2 regions of the Paraburkholderia sp. JPY465 genome follow, and region 2 is predicted to be linked to the other one. Evidence: riboswitches for the same ligand, from Rfam matches in the RefSeq annotation. Region 2 holds a riboswitch; the other holds the start of a gene.
What was found. A riboswitch is a leader RNA that binds a small molecule or an ion and turns the genes downstream of it on or off. The one in region 2 is predicted to bind cobalamin.
Positions count from the first base shown of each region.

Region 1 (3,404 bases), on a different contig from region 2:
CACGAGCGACGCGCCGAGCAGCGCGACGGCGGCGAGCGCGAGTCCGAGCCAGATCGCGGCCGCGCGTTTCGCATTCATCGGGCGTGGCGTTGCCATCGCGGCGGACAGCGAACCGGACGCGCGACTCATCCGCGTGCGCTCACGCATGCGGGCAACCCGGCGCGCGCGTCACTGCTGCTGCCAGCCGAGCGTGACATACGCACCGCGTCGCGGCGAGTTATACGAGTAGGCCGTTTCATAGTCCTTGTTGAACAGATTGTCGATTTGCGCGCTGACGTACCACGCCTTCGTGATGTTGTAGCGCGCCGATAGATTCACGATGCCATAACCGCCGAGGTTGCCGGTGCTGTCTGGACGCGGACCACTGACGATCCACTCGCCGCCGACCCGCCATCCACCGATGCTGCGATTCACCGCGAACGACCCAAAGCGTCGCGCGCGCCGCACGAGGTCGGTACCGCTGTCGAGATCGACCGGGTTCTGCAGCGTCAACGTCGCGCGTACGTCGGTCTTGCCGACATGACCGCTCCACGATCCTTCGAGTCCCTGCACCTTCGCATGGCCGACGTTCTCCGCGAGATAGATGCCGGGGATCGTCTGTACGTAGTTGATCAGATTCGTATAGCGCGTCTGGAATGCGTTCAGACGCATCACGCCGAGCGCATCGGTCGCGTACTGCAAACCGGCTTCGACCGAGTGACTGCGCTCGGGCTGGATCGACGGGTTGCCGCTGATCGGATAGTACAGATCGTCGAAGCTCGGCGCGCGGAAAGCATCCGAATAGCTTGCGGTTACCTTCCAGTGCGACGTGATGTCGAAACCGTAGCCGAGATAGTAACTGTTCGCTCCGCCGAAATCGGAGTACTGATCGCGGCGTACGTTGGCCTGAATCTGGTTGCGGCCGAAGCGCGCGCTGTAGCCGGCGAAGACCGAATCGACGTGACGGTCGGGCGCGGCGAACGTGTCGGAGTCGAGAGTCTGGTCGAGATGCTCGTAGCCGAGCTGCAGCTTCTGGTTCGCGGCGAGCGCGAAATCGTTCTGCCACGTGTACTGGCGATTGTCGGTATCGAAGCGGTCGTCGTAGATGCCATTGGTGTTCGAGACGCTGCGGTCGTCGCCCTCGGCGAGCGTGAAGTGGGTGGTCCACCAGTCGGTCAGCTTGCCGTTCGCGAACACGGACGCCTGGCGAACCTTGCTATAGAGGTTGTTCAGATCGGTCGGCACGCCGTACGCATTGTCGTAGCTGTTGTTGTTGTTCGACTGGAAGTAGCTGACGCCCGCGTCCCACTTGTCGTTGAACTTGTGGCGCAGCGACGCGCTGATGCTCTCGTTCAGATTGCCGTTCGGGTTCGGATTTGCGGCCGGCGCCTCGAGCGGATTGAGCGACGAAAAGCCGTCGCCCTTCGTGCGCGCGAGCGAAATGTTGAAGGTCGTGCGGCCGTCCTGATCGAGCGCGCCGTTCACGCCGGCCGTTTGCGTCTGCGTGTGATAGCTGCCGTAGCCGACAGAAAAATTGAAGCGCGGCGGATGATCGCCGCCGTCTTTCGTGAACACCTGCACGACACCGCCGATCGCGCCCGAACCGTACAACGCCGACACGTTGCCGTTCACGACTTCGACGTGATCGACCTGGTCGAGCGGGATCTGTGCGAGCTGAGCGGAGCCGAGACTCACAGAATCGACGCGCACGCCGTCGATCAGCAGCAGCGATTGTGTCGACGACGCGCCGCGCAGAAAGAGGCTCGTGGTCGAACCGGGGCCACCCGTGCGCGAGATTTGCGCGCCGGGCGCGAGTCGCAGCAAGCCGGGCAGATCGGTCGCGGTCGTGTCGGCGATGTCCTGCTGATCGAACTGCGTGGTCTGCGGGATCGCATCGCGCAACGCTTGCGCGCCGCGCTGCGCGGTCACGACGATCGGCGACAGCACGTTGCCCGACGCATCGGCGGAAGCGGGATTTGACGAATCGGCAACGTTTGCGGCGTTCGCGGTGCTTGCATCCGCAGTGGACGATGAAGACACAGGCTCGGCGCTTTGCGCATGCACGACGAGCGGCAGGCTCGCGAACGCGAGCAGCGTCGCGCGGGCGATGGGGGACAACATGGGATGACATTCCTGTGGATAGCGTGCGCGGCCTGCTTCCCCGCGGGCCGACGCGTCACGAGGCGTCCCCTTGTTTAACGTTTTCGCGGGGGACGTCCCTCTTTTCTGGCCGGTATCCGGGCTACGACACATCGATCCCGCCTTCCCACGCGTGACGCGCAGTGGCACACTCGCAGATTGAACTTCCAACCTTGCGACCAGGACCGACCTGCATGAGCACATCACATGCGGTCGTTTACCGTTGCGGGGGCAGCGCAGGTTCGCGCATCCGGTTTGGCACCGCGCGCGCCCTGCTTCCCGTTTAACTGCGCGCGCCGAAAAGCGCGCGCGGGCACCAGAGTGCGGGAAGTGTAGGAGCGGCTTCGCGGGGCGTCAAGAAACGCCAACCGGAGCGCAATCCGTTCTGTCGAATGCAGGTTATTGTCCGATGGATTGCCGGTCTTTTATCTTATGGTCGACGACACGACTCGCAACGAACCTGCACGAAGCGATGCTGTTACGTCTCGAAACGAGACAATTGTCGGAACCTGTAATATTCCGCGCTAAAATGCGATGTCTTTAGAGGACGCAGCACATGCTCACCGAACTCGAATCACTCTCCCAGAACATCGGCAAGCTGATTGCGATCAGCCAGCGCCACAATGAAGCGCGGATCGCGCTCGAAGAGCAGCTCGCGCAAACGCGTGCGGAAGTACAAGCCACGCACGCAGAACTCGCGCAATTGCGTGCCGAGCGCGACGCACTGCAAGCTGAACGCGACGCGCTGTCCGCCAAGATCGACGACGCTCAGGTGCGCCTGAATGCGATTCTCGAAAAATTGCCGCGCGCACGCGCGAGCAGCGAACCGGATAACCAGCTCGATCTGCTCGAGTCCGCCCAGCCCGAACACGAGGAAGCGGCAAGCGACGTGAGCCGACACGGAGAAAGCGCATGACCACCAAGCAGATCGAAGTATCGATTCTCGAAGTACCCTACCGTCTCGCCTGTTCGCCTGAAACGGAAGGCGCGCTGCTCGAGGCGGTCGCGCGCGTCGACGCCGAGATGAAGAAAATCCGCAGCGGCAGCAATGTGCGCGGCACCGATCGCATCGCGGTGATGGCGGCGCTGTCGCTGGCATCGGAACTGCTTAAGCTGCAAAGCAGCGTGCGACACGGAGAAGCATTTCCTGCTGAAGAAATCCGGCGTACAATGCAGCAAATGAACGAACAATTAGGTACTGTGATTGAGCAGTACAGCATGCAGTAAGCAGTAGTTGACTCAATAGCAGGCCGGTTTCGAACCGGTCACTTGTTCAACGGTTTGTG
Region 1 covers NZ_JBNDMT010000003.1:2,606,585-2,609,988, forward strand. The annotation lists gene QFZ94_RS26670 (FecCD family ABC transporter permease) at 1-129, opposite strand, end outside; gene QFZ94_RS26675 (TonB-dependent receptor domain-containing protein) at 169-2,100, opposite strand; cobalamin riboswitch at 2,191-2,454, opposite strand; gene QFZ94_RS26680 (ATPase) at 2,675-3,034, shown strand; gene QFZ94_RS26685 (cell division protein ZapA) at 3,031-3,345, shown strand.
Region 1: linked by a shared signal. The riboswitch ahead of QFZ94_RS26675 (TonB-dependent receptor domain-containing protein) and the one ahead of cobA (uroporphyrinogen-III C-methyltransferase) in region 2 are both predicted to bind cobalamin.

Region 2 (3,404 bases):
TGGGGGATGCGGACATCGCTCAGAACTCCACGCCGCGCTGCGCCTTCACACCCTGCTCGCGATACGGATGCTTGATCGCGCGCATTTCGGTGACGAGGTCGGCGGCTTCGATCAGCGCATCGGGCGCATGGCGTCCGGTCACGACGACGTGCAGCATCGGCGCGCGCGCTTTGATCACCGCGAGCACTTCGTCGAGCGGCAGGTACTCGTACTTCAGCACGGTGTTCAGCTCGTCGAGGATCACCATCTGGTAGTCGCCGCTTTCGATCATCCGCCGCGCTTCGTTCCAGCCCTTGCGCGCGGTCGCCATATCGGCTTCGCGATTCTGCGTGTTCCACGTATACCCGTCGCCCATCGTGACGAAATCGCATTGCGCGATTGCGCCGAGGAAATCGCGCTCCGACGTATGCAGCGCGCCCTTGATGAACTGCACGACGCCCAGCCGCATGCCGTGGCCGAGCACCCGCACGGCCATGCCGAACGCGGCCGTGCTCTTGCCCTTGCCCGTGCCGGTGTTGACGATCAGCAGGCCTTTTTCGACGGTCGCGCTGGCCTGCTTCTTTTCGTGGCCTTCGCGGCGGCGCTCGGTCATGCGTTGATGCGATTCGGGGTCGGTTTTCATCGAAGGTCCTGGTCTTGAGGGGCGGGATGGAAGGGCGCTACGTCGCCGGGTGCGGTGTCGGTCGCCGCCGCAATTGCAATGGTGATACCAGCGTGCGTGGTCTTGGGTACGACCAGACGTGCGGTTTGCGCGATTGTCGCGGAGACCGAAGCTGCTGCCGCCAGTAGCGCACACGGTTCGCACACACCGTCGACACCAAGATGCGCGCGCGCGGCCGCCGACGGCGCCGCGACCGGCGCGGCCGCGATCTGCTCGCGGCTGAACAGTTGCAGCGGCAGTTGATGGCGTGAACAGAATTCGAGCAGACCTGCTTCGTTGCCTTTGGTGTCGATCGTCGCGATGGTGCGAATCCGCTCGAAGGCATTCGAACCGAGTGCTGCGCGCACGGCGGCTTCGATGTCGCCGGCATCGCTGTGCAAGCGGCAACCTATGCCGACGCTTAGCGTTTTGAGCGCGCTCGCAGCTTGTTCGTGATCGACTCGGCCGTCGCGGTTCGCCGCTTCACGTGCAAGCGCGAGCGAGGCCACGCCGCCGATCACGACGATCGCCGGCGAGCCGAGCCCTGCGCGCACGACCGCCTCGGCAAACTCGCGCAGCGGCGCGAGCACGTGACGCTGCTCGGGCCGCGTCGCCGATTCGATCGCCGCACAGGGTGTATCGGCGGACATGCCGGCCGCGAGCAACGCGGCGACGATTTCGCCGAGCCGCCGCATGCCCATATAGATCACGATCGTCATGCGGGTCGCGGCGAGCGCGGCCCAGTCCGGTTCGCCGTTGCCGGCGCCGTGGCCGGTGACGAACACGACGCCCTGCGCGTAATCGCGATGCGTGACCGCGATGCCGAGCGTCGCGGGTGCGGCGATGCCGGCCGTAATGCCGTTGATCACGTCGACTTCGATGCCCGCCGCCTGCAGCGCCTGCAATTCTTCGCCGCCGCGGCCGAACACGAACGGATCGCCGCCCTTGAGCCGCGCGACGCTGCGTCCCGCGCGCAGATGCCCGAGCATTTGCGCGACGATGTCCGCTTGCGGCGTCGACGGATGGCCGCCGCGCTTGCCGACGTACACGACTTGCGCGTTGGCGCGTGCGAACTGCAGTACGTCGGGATTGACCAGATCGTCGACCAGCACGACATCGGCCTGCGCGAGCGCACGGGTGGCCTTCAGCGTCATCAGTTCGACGTCGCCGGGACCGGCGCCGATCAGCCAGGCGCGCGTCATCGCGGCGTGCATGGCGCATGCCATGCGGAGATGGGAGGAGAGGAGCGGCGTGCGACGGTGCACGCGGCAGTGAATATAGAGGTCATGCAATACAGCGAATCCAGGCGCGGCCACTCATGCGGCTCGCGGCGGATTCTTCAGAGAGAGAACGCCACGAAACGCGCGATGCCACGTTTCTACGCCTTCACATCCGTTCCCCGCGGATTCCGGCGGCCGGCGGCGCAACCTGATGCACGGGTGCATGCGGCGCCGCCTCCGCGTCTGGCCGGTATCCGGGCTGGCGGCCTCACGCGTTTCGCCTTCCCGTCCTTGTTTGCGAATCTGCGGATTCGCGGGGCAGTGGCATCAAAAAACGCATGCGCGGCACGGTGGAATCGAAGCTGGATCGAATCGCGCGCCGCAGGTCGCTTACCGTTGCGGGGACAGCACAGGTTGAACGCGCGACGCGCTGCCTGTTTCCCGTTTAACTGCACATGCGAGTGCATGTGCGGGCACCAAACGCGCGCATACGATAGCACATGGCGCCTTGCCAGATAAGCCTCGGCGACGCTTTCCGGCGGCCTGCGTTCCTTGACTGCGCATGCCCGGGGGCCTACACTCGCACGCACTTTGGGTGCTCGCGTGCGCGTTCGTGCGCATGCAGTTAAACGGGAAACAGGGAGCCATCTGCGCTAGAGCGGCTAACCTGTGCTGTCCCCGCAACGGTAAGCGAAAAGCGGTTCCGGGTTGATAGCCGGGCACCGCGGTGCCGGCTTCGATGTCCTCGCGCAAGGTCGCGTCGACATATCACCACTGGACGAGAAACCACTCGGCCGGGAAGGGGAAGCGGCGCTTTCGCCAGCCCGGATACCGGCCCGAAGAAGCAGAACGACCGCCGCGGGGATGCGGCGGCGCGTTCATGACCTCAGTTCCGTTTTCTGTATTTCCGTTGTCGCGGCAATGCCGTCGTTCGTCCCCGTGTCTGGTGATCGCTGGTACTGTGCGCGTGATTCATTCGCTCCGTTCGCCAGCCGATGCCGACCGATGCGCGGACTTTGCGGCAGACCGATGCAACGCAAAGGGATGGACCTCACGATGCAAACTCAATTGCGCAAGATTCCCGTCACGATCGTCACCGGCTTTCTCGGCAGTGGCAAAACGACGTTGCTGCGGCACATCCTCAAGCATGCGGGCGGCAAGCGCATTGCGGTGATCGTCAACGAGTTCGGCGAACTCGGCATCGACGGCGAAATCCTCAAGGGCTGCGGCATCGGTTGCGATGAAAACGGCGTCGAGACCGAAGGGCAATTGTATGAACTCGCGAACGGCTGTCTGTGCTGCACCGTGCAGGAAGAGTTTTTCCCGGTGATGGAAAAACTCGCGGAGCGGCGCGACGAACTCGATCACGTGTTGATCGAAACCTCGGGGCTCGCATTGCCGAAGCCGCTCGTGCAGGCGTTCAACTGGCCGCAGATCCGCAACGGCTTCACGGTCGACGCGGTGGTGACGGTGGTGGACGGCCCGGCCGCCGCAAGCGGCCAGTTCGCCGAGAACCCGGTCGCCGTCGATGCGCAGCGCAAGGC
Region 2 covers NZ_JBNDMT010000002.1:2,681,706-2,685,109, forward strand. The annotation lists gene QFZ94_RS14470 (cobyrinate a,c-diamide synthase) at 1-16, opposite strand, end outside; gene cobO (cob(I)yrinic acid a,c-diamide adenosyltransferase) at 20-622, opposite strand; gene QFZ94_RS14480 (cobalamin biosynthesis protein) at 619-1,053, opposite strand; partial or broken gene cobA (uroporphyrinogen-III C-methyltransferase) at 1,117-1,842, opposite strand; cobalamin riboswitch at 2,089-2,356, opposite strand; cobalamin riboswitch at 2,437-2,714, shown strand; gene cobW (cobalamin biosynthesis protein CobW) at 2,917-3,404, shown strand, end outside.